2 regions of the Shewanella sp. DW31 genome follow, and region 1 is predicted to be linked to the other one. Evidence: predicted binding sites of a transcription regulator. Region 1 holds the regulator's gene; the other holds the start of a gene.
What was found. Region 1 encodes sigma-54, which starts transcription at its own class of promoters, with help from an activator protein. Its sites were predicted from a motif close to GTTGGCACGNNNNTNGNNT; they were not measured.

Region 1 (6,798 bases):
GGTTTGAGATCTTAGTGTTGGGCTAGGATTTTGCGGTGACTAAGCGTCAGTCGATGACATAGATTAAGACGGCTAAGGTAAGGTTAAGGCCAGCGCAATGACCGCTAGTGTAATCGCCTGTGGCTTGTATCGTCGAGCGACAAATGTTTTGCCATGTGTGAATGGCAAGTTTTTAAAACTAGACATGAAGTGAAACTAACGATGAAGTGCTTAGTGTGAAGTGAAACTAACAGGCTTCGTCAAACTTAGCGTCGATTAAGGCACAAATGGCATCGAGAGCCGGCTCTGCATCTGGGCCTTCGGCGATAAGCTTGATGGTTTTACCCATGCCAGTTTCAAGCATCAGCAAGCCAAGCACACTGGCGGCCGATGCTTGTTTATCGCCTTGGATTAAGGTGATGGTCGCATCAAACTCGGAAGCCAGTACCACCAACTTAGTGGCGGCACGGGCATGTAAACCGAGCTTATTACAGATGGTTATCTGACGTTCAAGCTTTGGCATTATTGAGCTCTCGATGACGGGCATAAACTTTATGTTTACCGTTACTAAAGCGTTTGGCCAATTGCTCTGCGACGTAAACGGATCTGTGCTGTCCACCTGTGCAGCCAATGGCCACAGTTAAATAACTGCGATTGTTACGCTCGAGGTGCGGCAGCCAAGTCTCCAGTAAGTTTTCGATTTGCCAGATGAACTTATTAACCAGTGGTTGACGATTTAAGAACTCAGCTACGGGTTCATCTAAGCCAGTCAATGGCCGCAGCGCCAACTCCCAGTGGGGATTGGGCAGGAAGCGCACATCGAACATAAAGTCGGCTTCGGTGGGCATTCCGTGCTTAAAGCCAAAGGACTCGAAGTTGATCACGAGTTCTTTATCGACACTACCAAGGAGAATTTGTCTGACTTGGTCGCTTAAATCATAGATATTCAAATTCGACGTATCTATGTAGTGATCGACCAGTTTTGACATAGGCTCGAGCAGTTTCCCCTCCAGCTTTATCGCTTCTTGCAAAGAGACTCGGCTCTTCGACAAAGGATGCAAACGGCGGGTTTCGCTGTAACGCTTGAGCAGAATTTTATCGCTGGAGTTAAGGAAGAAGCTCGTTAACTCAGTATCTGGAGGTAGGCTAGCGAGTTGTTTTACTAAGACCTTATCCTGCTCAGGCATGTTACGCACGTCGACACTGATGGCGACGAGATCGTTACTGCCCTTGAGTTGCTCAAGCAAACTGCCAATCAATGGCAAGGGAAGGTTATCGACACAATAATAGCCGAGATCTTCGAGTACCCTAAGGGCGACAGATTTGCCTGAGCCTGAGCGGCCCGACACTATGACCAGTTTCATCCAGTGATTACCTGATAGAGTTCCGTTTCATCATGCGTCTTGCGTAATTGCTTTAATATTTGCTTGTCGCTCAGCTTTTCGGCCATGCAAGACAAGGTACTTAAGTGCTGCTGACATTGGTCTGCAGGCACCAGTAGTGCAAATAAAATATCAACAGGTTGCTTATCGATAGCATCAAATGCTATCGGCTCTTCACACTTAATTAGTATGGCAATGGGCTGATCTATATCGGCTAGTCGACCATGTGGAATGGCGATGCCGTTACCTATACCTGTGCTCCCCATCTTTTCGCGCGCCACTAGGCTTTCGAATATCTCTTGAGATGAGAGGGTCGGGTACTGGGCAGCGACTAAGTCGCTGATGAGTTCCAGTACCTTTTTCTTGCTGCCCGGAGTGGCGCAGGTAGTGCACTCCGGCCGCAGTATGGTACAAAGTTCCATTATTAGTGTTTTGTTAACTTCTCTTTGTGTTTAATAACCTGACGGTCAAGCTTGTCAATCAGGGCGTCTATAGCGGCATACATGTCAGCATGCTCTGAAGTAGCAAAAACTTCACCACCTATGAGGTTTATTCTCGCTTCGGCAATCTGTTGCATTTTCTCAACATTGAGCACAACGTGCACATTATTGATCTGTTCGAAATGGCGTTCAAGTTTTGAAAACTTTTCTTCTACATATGCACGTAACGATTCGGTAATTTCGACATGGTGTCCACTTAGGTTTATTTGCATAGAAACGTCCTCCGATATCCACTGTAGGTTATAAACTTTTACGCTGATTAGAAGGTGGAATAAGCATAGCCTCTCGGTACTTCGCAATGGTTCTGCGGGCTACGTTGATCCCTTGTTCTGCCAGAAGTTGTGCCATCTTACTATCGCTTAATGGTTTTTTCTGGTTTTCCGCTGCCACCAGTTTCTTTATAAAGGCTCTGATTGCTGTGGATGAGCACTCACCACCATCGTCAGTACCGACGTGGCTAGAGAAGAAGTATTTTAGTTCAAAAAGTCCCTTAGGGGTATGCATGTATTTTTGAGTTGTGACCCGTGAGATGGTGGACTCATGCATTTCTACCGCTTCGGCAATATCGTTAAGCACCATAGGTTTCATGGCTTCTTCACCGTACTCAAAGAAACCTTGCTGATATTGCACTATGCAATTAGCAACTTTAAGCAAAGTATCGTTACGGCTTTCTAAGCTCTTAATAAACCATTTAGCCTCTTGCAGATGGCCGCGAATAAATTGGCTATCGGCTTGGTTTTTGGTACTGCGTGCCATAGAAGCATAATGTTGATTTACATTGATTTTTGGCATGCAGTCAGGATTAAGCTCAACGACCCAGCGGCCATTTTTCTTCGACACAGACACATCTGGGATAACGTATTCGTCATTATTGGGCGTGATCAACAAACCTGGGCGAGGATTGAGGGTTTGGATAAGTGCTATACCATCCCTTAATTCATCTTCTTTTAATTTAGTCTTACGCATCAATAACCTAAAATCACGGGCGGCGATCAGATCTAAATGATCTTTGATCAGCATACGGGCGTTTTCTAGGTTGGGAGTATCAGCGGCGAAATGCGACAGTTGGATCAGCAGGCATTCACTTAAATCGCGGGCGGCAACGCCTATGGGATCAAAATGCTGAATACGCTTGAGTACGGCTTCGACTTCGTCAAGCTCAACTTCAGGATTGCCCATGGCTTCGAGAATTTCTTCAGTGCTTTGGGTGAGATAGCCCTGATCGTCGATGGCATCAATAATGGCGGTGGCAATGGCTAAATCGGTTTCAGAAAACGGCGTGAGGTTTTTTTGCCATTCTAAGTGTTCGTACAAACCTTCACTGGTCTCGCCTTGGAAGGGCATATCGTCTTCACGACTGCCGCCGGGGCCTGAGTTTGGGGAGGCGGTAAACACTTCATCCCATGTGGTGTCCATGGGGAGCTCATCGGGCATGGATTCTTTGGTTAGCGACTCTGCCGTATCTATGGTGGAGCTGTCTTTTTCTGGTGGCAGAGTGCTAGATTCACTGAAATCCGTATCGGATAGCGTTTGGTTTACAGGGGTTTTAGTGGCGTCGAATTGATCCTCTTCCAGCTCGAGAAGGGGATTAGAATCTAATGCTTGCTGGATCTCTTGCTGCAGTTCTAATGACGACAGTTGCAACAGACGTATAGCCTGTTGTAGTTGTGGCGTCATGGTTAACTGTTGACCCAGTTTGAGCTGGAGTGACGCTTTCATGTTACCGCTGATCCCTACGTTATTATTGTTGGATGAGGTCGCTTATTATTATCTTGAGTGAAGCCCAATGGCGGTATAAATTGCCTCCATTGGCTTCGCTCGATTAACTATAGCCTGAATTGTTCACCTAAGTACACAGCCCTAACTTGCTGATTGTCTAAGATCTCTGCTGGAGTTCCTTCGGCAATCAGGTTTCCGTGACTCACAATATAAGCATGTTCACATACATCTAATGTCTCGCGGACATTATGGTCTGTGATCAGTACGCCAAGGCCGCGACTTTTGAGTTGTTCGATAATCTTCTTGATGTCGATAACCGAAATAGGATCGACGCCGGCAAACGGTTCATCGAGCAAAATGAACTTAGGATTAGCGGCTAAAGCCCGCGCAATTTCGACGCGACGACGTTCGCCACCCGACAATGACATGCCTTGGCTGTCACGGATGTGGGTGATATGAAACTCTTCGAGCAGATGTTCTAGTTCTTCTTCTCGTTCTTCGTTTTTAAGTTCTTTACGAGTTTGCAGTACGGCCATGATGTTGTCATGAACAGTTAGCTTACGAAAGATACTGGCTTCTTGCGGTAAGTAACCTATGCCTTTGCGGGCACGCAGATGCATAGGATCTGCGGTTAAATCATCATCGTCGATAAAGATATGTCCCTTATCGCTCTTCACTAGCCCGACAACCATGTAAAAGGTCGTGGTTTTACCTGCACCGTTTGGACCGAGTAGGCCAACGACTTGACCGGTTTTTACCGTCAGACTGACGTCTTTAACCACTTGGCGACTCTTGTAACTTTTCGCCAGATTTTGTGCTCTTAAGGTGATTTGGGTCATTTAGAGTCCTGCTTTTTTACAGGTTTATCCGCCGGAGCGTCTGATTTAGCATCATCTTGATAGTTTTCAGGCTGAATAATAGTGATTACGCGATCGTCACCACTGCCAGTACTCTCGGCCATCAATTTCTGTTGAATCATGTTATAGCGGATTAAATTGCCTGTAACTTGGCTACCCGCTTGATCTAATGACGCCATACCTTTCAGTGTTAAGGTGCGGCTTGCCATATCGTAACGAATTTCTTTCGCGCTGGCAGATGCAGGGCGGCCATCGTCTAATATTTGGCTATATGTAGCAGGGTTGCCTGTGGCGACCAAAGTTTTGCTATTTTCACCTTCAGCGGAAAATGCACGCAGTTCATTTGCTTGGATTTTTATTGAGCCTTGGGTCACTTCAACCGGACCAAAGAAAATGATCTGGTTGTTTTTGATATCCGCAGTTTGGCTCACAGCTTTGATTGTGACTTCTTGCTTTAAGTCGCCGACTTTCGCGAAAGCACTCATGCTCATAATTAGCATTAGGCTGGCAAGTAATACGTTATTTTGCTTCATATGTTCCTACTACCTGACTGGTCAATTGCACTTCTTGCGCGTTGAGGTCGGCATAAAGGCCTTGGCCTTGAATATTAAAATCTTTCCCTGTGACGTAAATGGTACGGTCAGAGGTCATTATCATAGTGTTGAGATCGAGTTCCAGATAACTGGTGGACAAGGTCTGAATCGGTTCTTCTGGGCTAATGGCATCGATAATAACATTATTTTCTAATACAACCTTGCCAGTTTCCTTGTTTAGCTTGCCCTGATCTGCCCTGAGTTGCCATTGTGCTTTACCTTGGTCTGGATAAACAAGATAAACAGGTTGAGTAAAGAAAGTTTGATTCGTTGAATCATAATGTTCCATGTGTTTCGCCGTCACACGGCTATTCACTAGTCCTTGCTCATTGAACTCAACACTGCGCAGATCTTCAACGATGAAATCTGGGGTATTTTGATCTTTTACTCTGTTATCGGAATCACCGCTGTGTTTGTTCTGCACTTGCCAGTAAAGCGCTAGTGCGGTTCCAAAAAAAGCGATAATCGCGAGTGTCACACGACTCATATACTCATTCCATGGGCCGAAGTGAATTTATTTTGACTTAGGAGTAACAGATCTGTGAGTTCACGCAGTGCACCGTGGCCACCATTGAGCGTAGTCACAAAATGGGCGTGTTGGCGTACATAGGGGTGGCCGTCAGCAACACTGACCGCTAAACCGACAACATTCATCACGGGTAGATCGACAATATCATCACCGATATAAGCCACTTCTTCTGGGGTGACACCATAAAGTGCGAGCAATGCTTCATAGGGCTCGAACTTATTGTCTACGCCTTGGTAAATATGGGTAACACCAAGGGCTGTCATACGGTTTTCAACGATTTTGGATTGACGTCCTGTGATCACGGCGAGGTTGAAACCGCTGGTGAGGAGTGAGCGCACGCCATAACCGTCACGGGTATGGAAGGCTTTGAGCTCTTCGCCGCTATTACTCAAGTAAATACGGCCGTCGGAAAATACCCCATCGACGTCACAGATTAACAGTTTAATCTTTTGCGCGCGTTGCCACACATCATCACTGATTGGGCCGTAAAATCCTTGCTGTGGCATTAAATGACTCCTGCTTTTACCATATCGAGCATGTTAAGAGCGCCAATAGGATGGCGATCTTTATCGATAACAATTAATCCGTTGATATTTTTTGAGTCCATCACTTGCAGTGCTTGGGCGGCCAACACATTATCTGTGATCGTGACGCAGTTACGGGTCATCACATCGGCAATGGGCGTCGTGCGTAAATTCACTTCTGCATCAATAACGCGGCGTAAATCACCATCAGTGAAGATACCAACCAGCTTGCGCTGATCATCAATAATCGCCGTCATGCCTAAGCCTTTCTTGGAGATTTCGTACAGAGCTTCTGTGATGCAAATATCGTGGTTAACGAGCGGTAAGTCATCACCGCTGTGCATGACATCGCAGACTTTTAACAATAACTTGCGTCCTAAAGCTCCGCCAGGATGGGACATAGCAAAATCATCACGGGTAAAGCCTTTCGCTTGTAGTAGCGCAATGGCGATGGCATCGCCCATCACTAAGGTCGCGGTAGTGCTCGACGTTGGGGCTAGTCCAAGTGGGCAAGCCTCTTCTGGGACTTCGATACATAAATGCACTTTAGATAATCGCGCCATATTCGATTCGGGTTTACCCGTTACTGCAATAACAGGTACTCCCATACGTTGGATGACCGGCATTAAGGTGAGGATTTCGCTCGACTCACCAGAATTTGAAATCGCTAAAATCACATCGTTATCGGCCAATACACCCAGATCGCCGTGGCTGG
Region 2 (6,798 bases), on a different contig from region 1:
CTTCTTGGGTAAAAATACCAGGTGTTTCAACATAGGAGTGTCTGTGGGGAGGAACTGCAGCTTGCATTCCTGCAATTTTGACTGACTTTATCACTGCTTCCATAAATAGCCTTGTTGAAATTAATGATTAATATTGGTTTTAACTATAACATTGAATAATATAGCTTGAAAGTGTATTGCACTCATCTGGAGTGCAATACACTTTCGCGAATTATAGCTGAAAATTTTAGGATAGAAGATGACTACAGTTCGAGTTAAAAATATCACTATATCTGGCATTGTGTCTGTTTTACCTGCATTGGAAAAAGTGAATGCAGATCTGTTATCAAGTGTTGGAGCACAAGAAATGGCTCGTATTGTTTCTTCAACAGGAATACATGCCAGACGTATCGTGAATCCAGGACAAACAGCATTAGAGTTAGGAGCAAAGGCATGTCAGTCGCTTATAAGTACAATGCAGTGGGAGAGTGATGAGGTTGGATTGATCATTTTTGTTACTCAGACGCCAGATTACCCCTTACCAGGAAACGCAGTTCAACTGCAGTATTTGCTCGGTTTAGACAAGAGTACTCTAGCTTTTGATGTCAATTTAGGATGTTCTGGTTTTATTTACGGCTTATGGCAAGTTTCCCAATTATTAACTAGTTTGAACAGAAATAAGGCAATATTAGTTGTTGGTGATACGACAAGTCAGCAATATAGTGAGTCAAACCGTACCGTTGCCCCTTTATTTGGTGATGCTGTTAGCGCCATTGCAATAGAGAAGAGTGAAGGCTGTGATGATATGGTCTTTTCATTAGGTAGTGATGGGTCTGGGGCTCCTTATTTGATTCAGCCTTTTGGTGGAGCTAAGAATCCCAATTCTCAGCTAGAACTTTTTATGGATGGAATGCAGGTTTTTGTATTTACCTTAAGAGAAGTTCCAAAGTCCATGCATGATTGTCTAGTTGAAAAGGGTTGGCAGATCAGTGATGTTGATTTTTGTATTATGCACCAAGCAAATGAAATGATGTTGAAACGTTTAGGGGATAAAATGGGATTTACAGATAAGCAATTAGTTATATCAATGGGTGAAGTTGGCAATACTAGCTCTGCATCAATTCCTCTAGCGCTTTGCTTAAGTCTCTCTAAAGATTTAACAAGAGTAAATAACAGGTTACTACTTTCAGGATTTGGAGTGGGTTGGTCTTGGGGGAGTGTTGCTTTGACTCTTGATAATTTAACTGTTTGTCATTTGCTGGATTTATCTATTGATGATTAACAGAGAATAAAAAATTAAATTATTTTAATCTAGTCGTTTTTTAAAATGGATGGAATATCAAATTCCAAATAATCAGCAAGTGAAAGCCAATCGAAGCGTTCCTGAGCTGCTAACATTGCTGGAAAAAAAAGAGTCATTTCATTCTCTTTGATTGAATTGTTAAGCATTGGCTCTAACAGGTTAATACACTCTCGAAATTGTACCGATCCTTCAGCCTCTTTTCCTAACCGAAATTTATGTGCTGCTGAAATTAATAAGCTTATAAGTGGTTGGTTTTTTTGGTCTTTCATTGTGAGAAATCCTTGTATTGTGCACCATGTATTCTCGCCCCATTTAAACTTGATTGGTAAAACTTGATATTTTTTTTAAGTTTTATATATTTTTCAAGACTACGTAAATAACCCCTAAAGTTTAAATCTGTTGGTACTCTTTCGCCATGCCCGTTAATTAACCAATGTTTGGCATTTTTGATTTTTGGTCCTAAATGGCCATCAGGCCAAAATGCATGAGTTTTATTATTAGTATAGCAGAAGTCACAGCCAAAGAGTGATACTTGGTATGCTCCTAAATAAACAGCAAGATCGATTGCAGGATGGACTACACTACCATTAGTAAATAGTCTCAACTTAGGATATTTATTTGCTAGCTCATCATAGAGGTGACTAGTAGAGTATGCACTGTATTTTGCACCTTTCCATTGTTCGATTATCTGAGGATTGATCTTGGGGAAATAAACTAATATGACATTTTTCGTATGTTCCATTGGGAAATGATCTGGCCTAATATTAGGATCAATACTTAGAATAATGTCAGGTATTATATTATGTTGGAATAAAGCCTTAAATGCCGTATCTACAGCAATAATAAGTGGTTTTGAGAATTTAGATTTTTGAGTGAGCTCAAATAAATAGGGATAATGATCTTCAAGTGTTGGGCCAGATGCAATAACTACGCAGTTAGCATTATGATGAGTGTTTAACAGAAGTGATGCATCGGGGTCATTGAGTAAGTTTGGAATATTTGCATTTAATCTTGCTAATGAAACTTCATCAATATGATGTTTTTGATTCGCAAAATTACGGTTAAGCTCATAAACCAGTAAATCTCGAGTGATTGCATTCTCATTACTGGTTAATACTAAATCTGGTGTTATCCCAACATAGGGTAACACTAGCCTACTCTCGGCGCGTTCTTTTAAGTTAACATTCGGATGACTTAACCATTCGCTTTGATCTGTGTAACTGATGAGGAGGGCAAAAACGCTGAGATTTAAAATGCAAACATCAATTGAAAGATACTGTGGATTATCGATAAGTAAACTTGGTACATCTCCCATACCGACACCGTAGACGGTTACGTGAGTTGCATCTGCAGGTAATGTACTGATAAAGAGCCGTGCTTCGGCGATGCGGTCATGACGACTACTGAGCTGAATACCATTAACACTGATAGTTTGATTGCGACCGTTGACAAGGTGGGCATCTAATTCATTGATGGTTTGGCTTTTGACCGCAGCAGCTACGATAGGCCAACGCTTAACGATAATATTGAGATTAGACGCAAATAGCTCGGTCATTCCGTTTCTCCGGAAGATTTCTGGGAGTTTGATATCACCAAGGTCACTATCTGGTCTCTCCACAGGGACTCGAACCCCGATCGGCCGCTTAGGAGGCGGCTGCTCTATCCTGTTGAGCTATGAAGAGACGACAGTGATTATACTGGTTTTATCTTTGATTAAAAGGCTTATGATTTAGTTGCTTAAATCTTAAGCGCTATGTCGTTTATCTGTACATTGTAGGCGGCATTTTGGTCTACAAGTACTGCGGTGGCGCTTTCTTCGCTTACTTGCTCAATTTTTACCGTTGCACGACTTTTGGTCGCGACGGCGCGCATTTCATTGAGTCTATCGGGTAAGTTTTGTTGTAATACTACTTGGAATTTATCACCGACACGAATGCCATGTTTACGGCCTAGATTTAATATAATCCTGTCTGCTTGTCGGCTAACGACTTGGCCAAGTAATGGCCTGCAATTAAGTGTGCTGTCTAAATCTCGGGTAGCTTGCAATATTAATTGAGTAATACTTTTTCCATAGGAGGAACGCCAGAATCTATTACTGTTGGGAGCAATGATAGCCTGTTCTTTGAATTCCCATGGGGCCGATGTGCTGTAGCTTTTGCTCCAAACCTCTTCGCCACTGATCCCATGATAGAGGCTGAGTTTGAATTGAAATTGCCTTAGCGGAGCTTCATCCCAAAATCCTAAGAAGGTGGGTTGTACAGGCTCTATCGATATATCAATGATCTGCGGTTGAAGAATATATTGGCTGTCGGTAATTTCACTGAGCCAGCTTGGGAGTCTATAACCGCGAATATCCACTAGGTCTTGTTCAATATCGAGTCGCTCGTTAGCATGGATGTGACTAAAGCCAGTTGAAGAGTAATCTTCTATAGTGTTCCCTAACGCCTCTGAAATGACCTCTTCAAAGCCTGAAAGTTGTCCATATCTAAGCTGAGAACGATCTTTTATTTGTGTTTGAGGTATTAAAATAGCGGCCTTTAATTGGCCATTAGGACACTGTTGTGTTGGATCATCATTTAGATCGAGGCGTAGGGATACATATATTTTATTTCCCTGAATTTGTTCACTAACGAGTTGAATGTTTATGGCTTGGGCGTTGCGATTTATCGCAAAGTTATTTTGTGTGAGGTTACCATTAGAGGTTTGTTGCTCACTGGAGATTTGAATACCTGTGCTTAATGTCGCATAGCTAACTGCTTGATTAATTGCTTCTTCCCTTGCTTGAGCTGTATTACCATTGATAATAGTTGCTTCTCCGCTGGCTTCTATCCATTCGGCTCTGGTGGGCAAAGAAAGTAGTAAAAGGCTCAAAATGATGAGCGAAGCTGAACCTGGTATGTGCATCAATTCAATCCTTATCGCTAAGCTAATGGCGATATTACCAATCGAGCCAGTTTTCTGACTCTTAATCTAATATGTCAATAAAGCAAATTTCGTGCCTGAGTATGAGAACTTTTGATAAAGTTTCCAGTGTTACAGTCGATATACTGCGTAATAGAAGAATATTGTCGGACTGAGGTTAATATTGGTCCAAAGATTGCTGGTTTTTGTTACTCATTAAAAATTTGAAGCTTAGAAAGTGAGTCACTTGACTGCCAATGCACCCATAGATGAGGTAAATCCAATGCTAAAGCGTGTGATTATTCCCTTAACATTGATAATGTTAGGTGGATGTGTAGCTAAACCGGTTACACCGCCCAAACCGAGTTTAGTGGATGGCAATGGGTTGCCGCCAACGGCAGTGATTAACCATTTAGCGCAGCGAATAGTGACTGAGCTCGTTAAGCAAAATGATGCTTTGCGTTCTGATCAACCTATCGTAGTTGCAACACCAGTATTAGTGGACGATTTGAATGGCACTAATGCGTTAGCACAACAGTTACAGCAAGGATTAATGACGTCGCTCCATAGTTTTCAGTTTAATGTGGTGGATTTAAACTTAGCTGATGGCTTGAGAGTCACATCTGAAGGGGATTTTATTTTGACGCGAGATTGGCAAAAATTGTCGAAAGATCTTCCTGTTGAGCATCTTGTCGTTTCGACTATGAGCGTAGTAACCAATGGTATGGCGATCAATACTCGGATTGTGAACATTAGTAACAATCGCGTGGTATCGGCATCTCAAACTTTTGTGACTCAAAAAGAGTTGTCAAACTACATGCAGCCTTCGGAGCAAATTGTGTCACAAAATGGCATCTTATATCGTCAGGCGAGTCCGGGCATGAATGAAGTACGTGTCTTAGGAGATGGAAAATGAAACACTACCTTTTATTACTTATCACGGGGCTAATGCTAACTGGCTGCGCTGCTAAAGATAGATATGTGCAATGGGAAGATGTGCCGCCGCCGAGTTTTCCTAAGTTAACGGCTATAGGATATGCGCCGTTAGCGACTCAACCGGCTAAAGAGCAATCACAAAGAGTGTTGATGGCTATGCAGGCATCAAAAATTGTGGCTTATCGTGAATTAGCGGAACAAGTTTATGGGCAGAAAATAACGGCAAACAGCAGTGTCAGTGATTGGATGTTGACGGACGATAATGTCAAAGCGTCAGTTTCTGGCGTGATCCGCGGCGCACGAGTCGTTAAGAGTTATCCAGCAGGCGAGCATTATGTCACTGAGTTAGAACTTGATTTTTCACAGGTTTGGGCGCTTTATCAACAACAGAACCGTCCACAACGAGTGAAGGAAGTGACGTATTTCTAGCGTTATTGAATGTATGTTCAACAGTATGTATTGAGCCGCGTATTTACGCGGCTTTTCTTTTTGTACAAGACATTAATATCTAATCAGAGCTTAGAAAAGGGAATGCTAAGTGGGAGTGATGCGCTTGTTAGGCCTTTAAATCATTGCCTAAACTTGAGATAGTCGAGGTCTTGCCTTTATCGTTATAGGTGAGGCTGGAGGCGTTTCTGCTGGCTTGTAAAGCTTGAGCAAAGCGATTTAAACTCGCTAAATTCATCTCAATTAAACTGGCATTTTGTTCGTTTAATTCTTTGCATTCAGTCAATGCGTCTTTGATCTCGGCCATTTTATGCACGAGTTCGACTTGCTGAGTGAGTAGCGATTTATCACTGTGTTTTGCCAGAATATCATCATTAGTCTTTAGTTCTTTCAGACATTGCGATTTTTCGTTAGCAAGGGAAAACAGTAAATCGGCGTTTTGGTCAACCAAAGCGCCTTTTTCCTTGAGTATGATTTGCTTAAGAACAGCCAAATGGGCGTGTTGTAGATCTACCAGTTTAGCTATTTCAGTCATAGTTACTCTTTATTTAAGTCATTAAGTTCGGCTTCAAAACTTGCAATATTGGCAGCCAACTTTTCAGGGTCAATTTTATAGCGACCTTCGGCAATAGCTTGTTTGATTTCTGCTACTTTCTTTTGATCAACTTCAGGAAGGCTAGCCATTTTAGTCTGAGCTCCTTGAAGTTGTTGTGCCTGGGCCGTAATGACCACTGAATCGCTTCTCTGTGGTGTTGTCGATTTTGTAGCAACTTGAGCAGATTGATCGCTGCTCGTTTTCGTTGCGCCTGAACGAACTTGCGCAGTCGTTGCAGTGTTGAGTTTGCTAATATCAATTGCCATTTTAGGCTCCAGCGTCGTGTGTACGGGATTTCTTAACTGGGGTATCGGCAGCTTACAAAAAAGCTTTAGATTATTTTACATTCTTACTTCAACTTCGCCAATGCCTGTGACTATAGCATCTAGTTCTTTGTTTGAACTGCTATTTTTGACTCTGATCCGATCACCTTTATTGCCATCTTGTAGGGCTTCGCCCACTGTTTTGAGCTCGAATGAGCCAGAACGAACGTAGATAGATACCGAATCATTTTTACAAACGAAGCATAAGTTGTTGCTTAATATGGGATTATCTTTTGCTACTCGTCGTTTTACTCGCACGCCAGCCAATTTACTCGGGTCATCGAATTCGGCACCTCTCAAGCTATTTTGTTCAA

Region 2: the regulator sigma-54 is predicted to act here: its motif matches at 4,267-4,285, upstream of GWI56_RS08150 (flagellar assembly protein FlgT).

Annotation. Positions count from the first base shown of each region.
Region 1 covers NZ_JADWMP020000027.1:12,864-19,661, forward strand. The annotation lists gene GWI56_RS18765 (HPr family phosphocarrier protein) at 227-502, opposite strand; gene rapZ (RNase adapter RapZ) at 489-1,343, opposite strand; gene ptsN (PTS IIA-like nitrogen regulatory protein PtsN) at 1,340-1,783, opposite strand; gene hpf (ribosome hibernation promoting factor) at 1,786-2,073, opposite strand; gene GWI56_RS18785 (RNA polymerase factor sigma-54) at 2,102-3,580, opposite strand; gene lptB (LPS export ABC transporter ATP-binding protein) at 3,688-4,419, opposite strand; gene lptA (lipopolysaccharide transport periplasmic protein LptA) at 4,416-4,970, opposite strand; gene lptC (LPS export ABC transporter periplasmic protein LptC) at 4,957-5,517, opposite strand; gene kdsC (3-deoxy-manno-octulosonate-8-phosphatase KdsC) at 5,514-6,065, opposite strand; gene GWI56_RS18810 (KpsF/GutQ family sugar-phosphate isomerase) at 6,065-6,798, opposite strand, start outside.
Region 2 covers NZ_JADWMP020000007.1:97,310-104,107, reverse strand. The annotation lists gene GWI56_RS08175 (ketoacyl-ACP synthase III) at 1-103, opposite strand, end outside; gene GWI56_RS08170 (ketoacyl-ACP synthase III) at 239-1,261, shown strand; gene GWI56_RS08165 (hypothetical protein) at 1,291-1,551, opposite strand; gene GWI56_RS08160 (6-hydroxymethylpterin diphosphokinase MptE-like protein) at 1,548-2,837, opposite strand; tRNA gene GWI56_RS08155 (tRNA-Arg) at 2,889-2,964, opposite strand; gene GWI56_RS08150 (flagellar assembly protein FlgT) at 3,020-4,186, opposite strand; gene GWI56_RS08145 (FlgO family outer membrane protein) at 4,467-5,099, shown strand; gene GWI56_RS08140 (LPP20 family lipoprotein) at 5,096-5,548, shown strand; gene GWI56_RS08135 (flagellar protein FlgN) at 5,676-6,101, opposite strand; gene flgM (flagellar biosynthesis anti-sigma factor FlgM) at 6,104-6,427, opposite strand; gene flgA (flagellar basal body P-ring formation chaperone FlgA) at 6,503-6,798, opposite strand, start outside.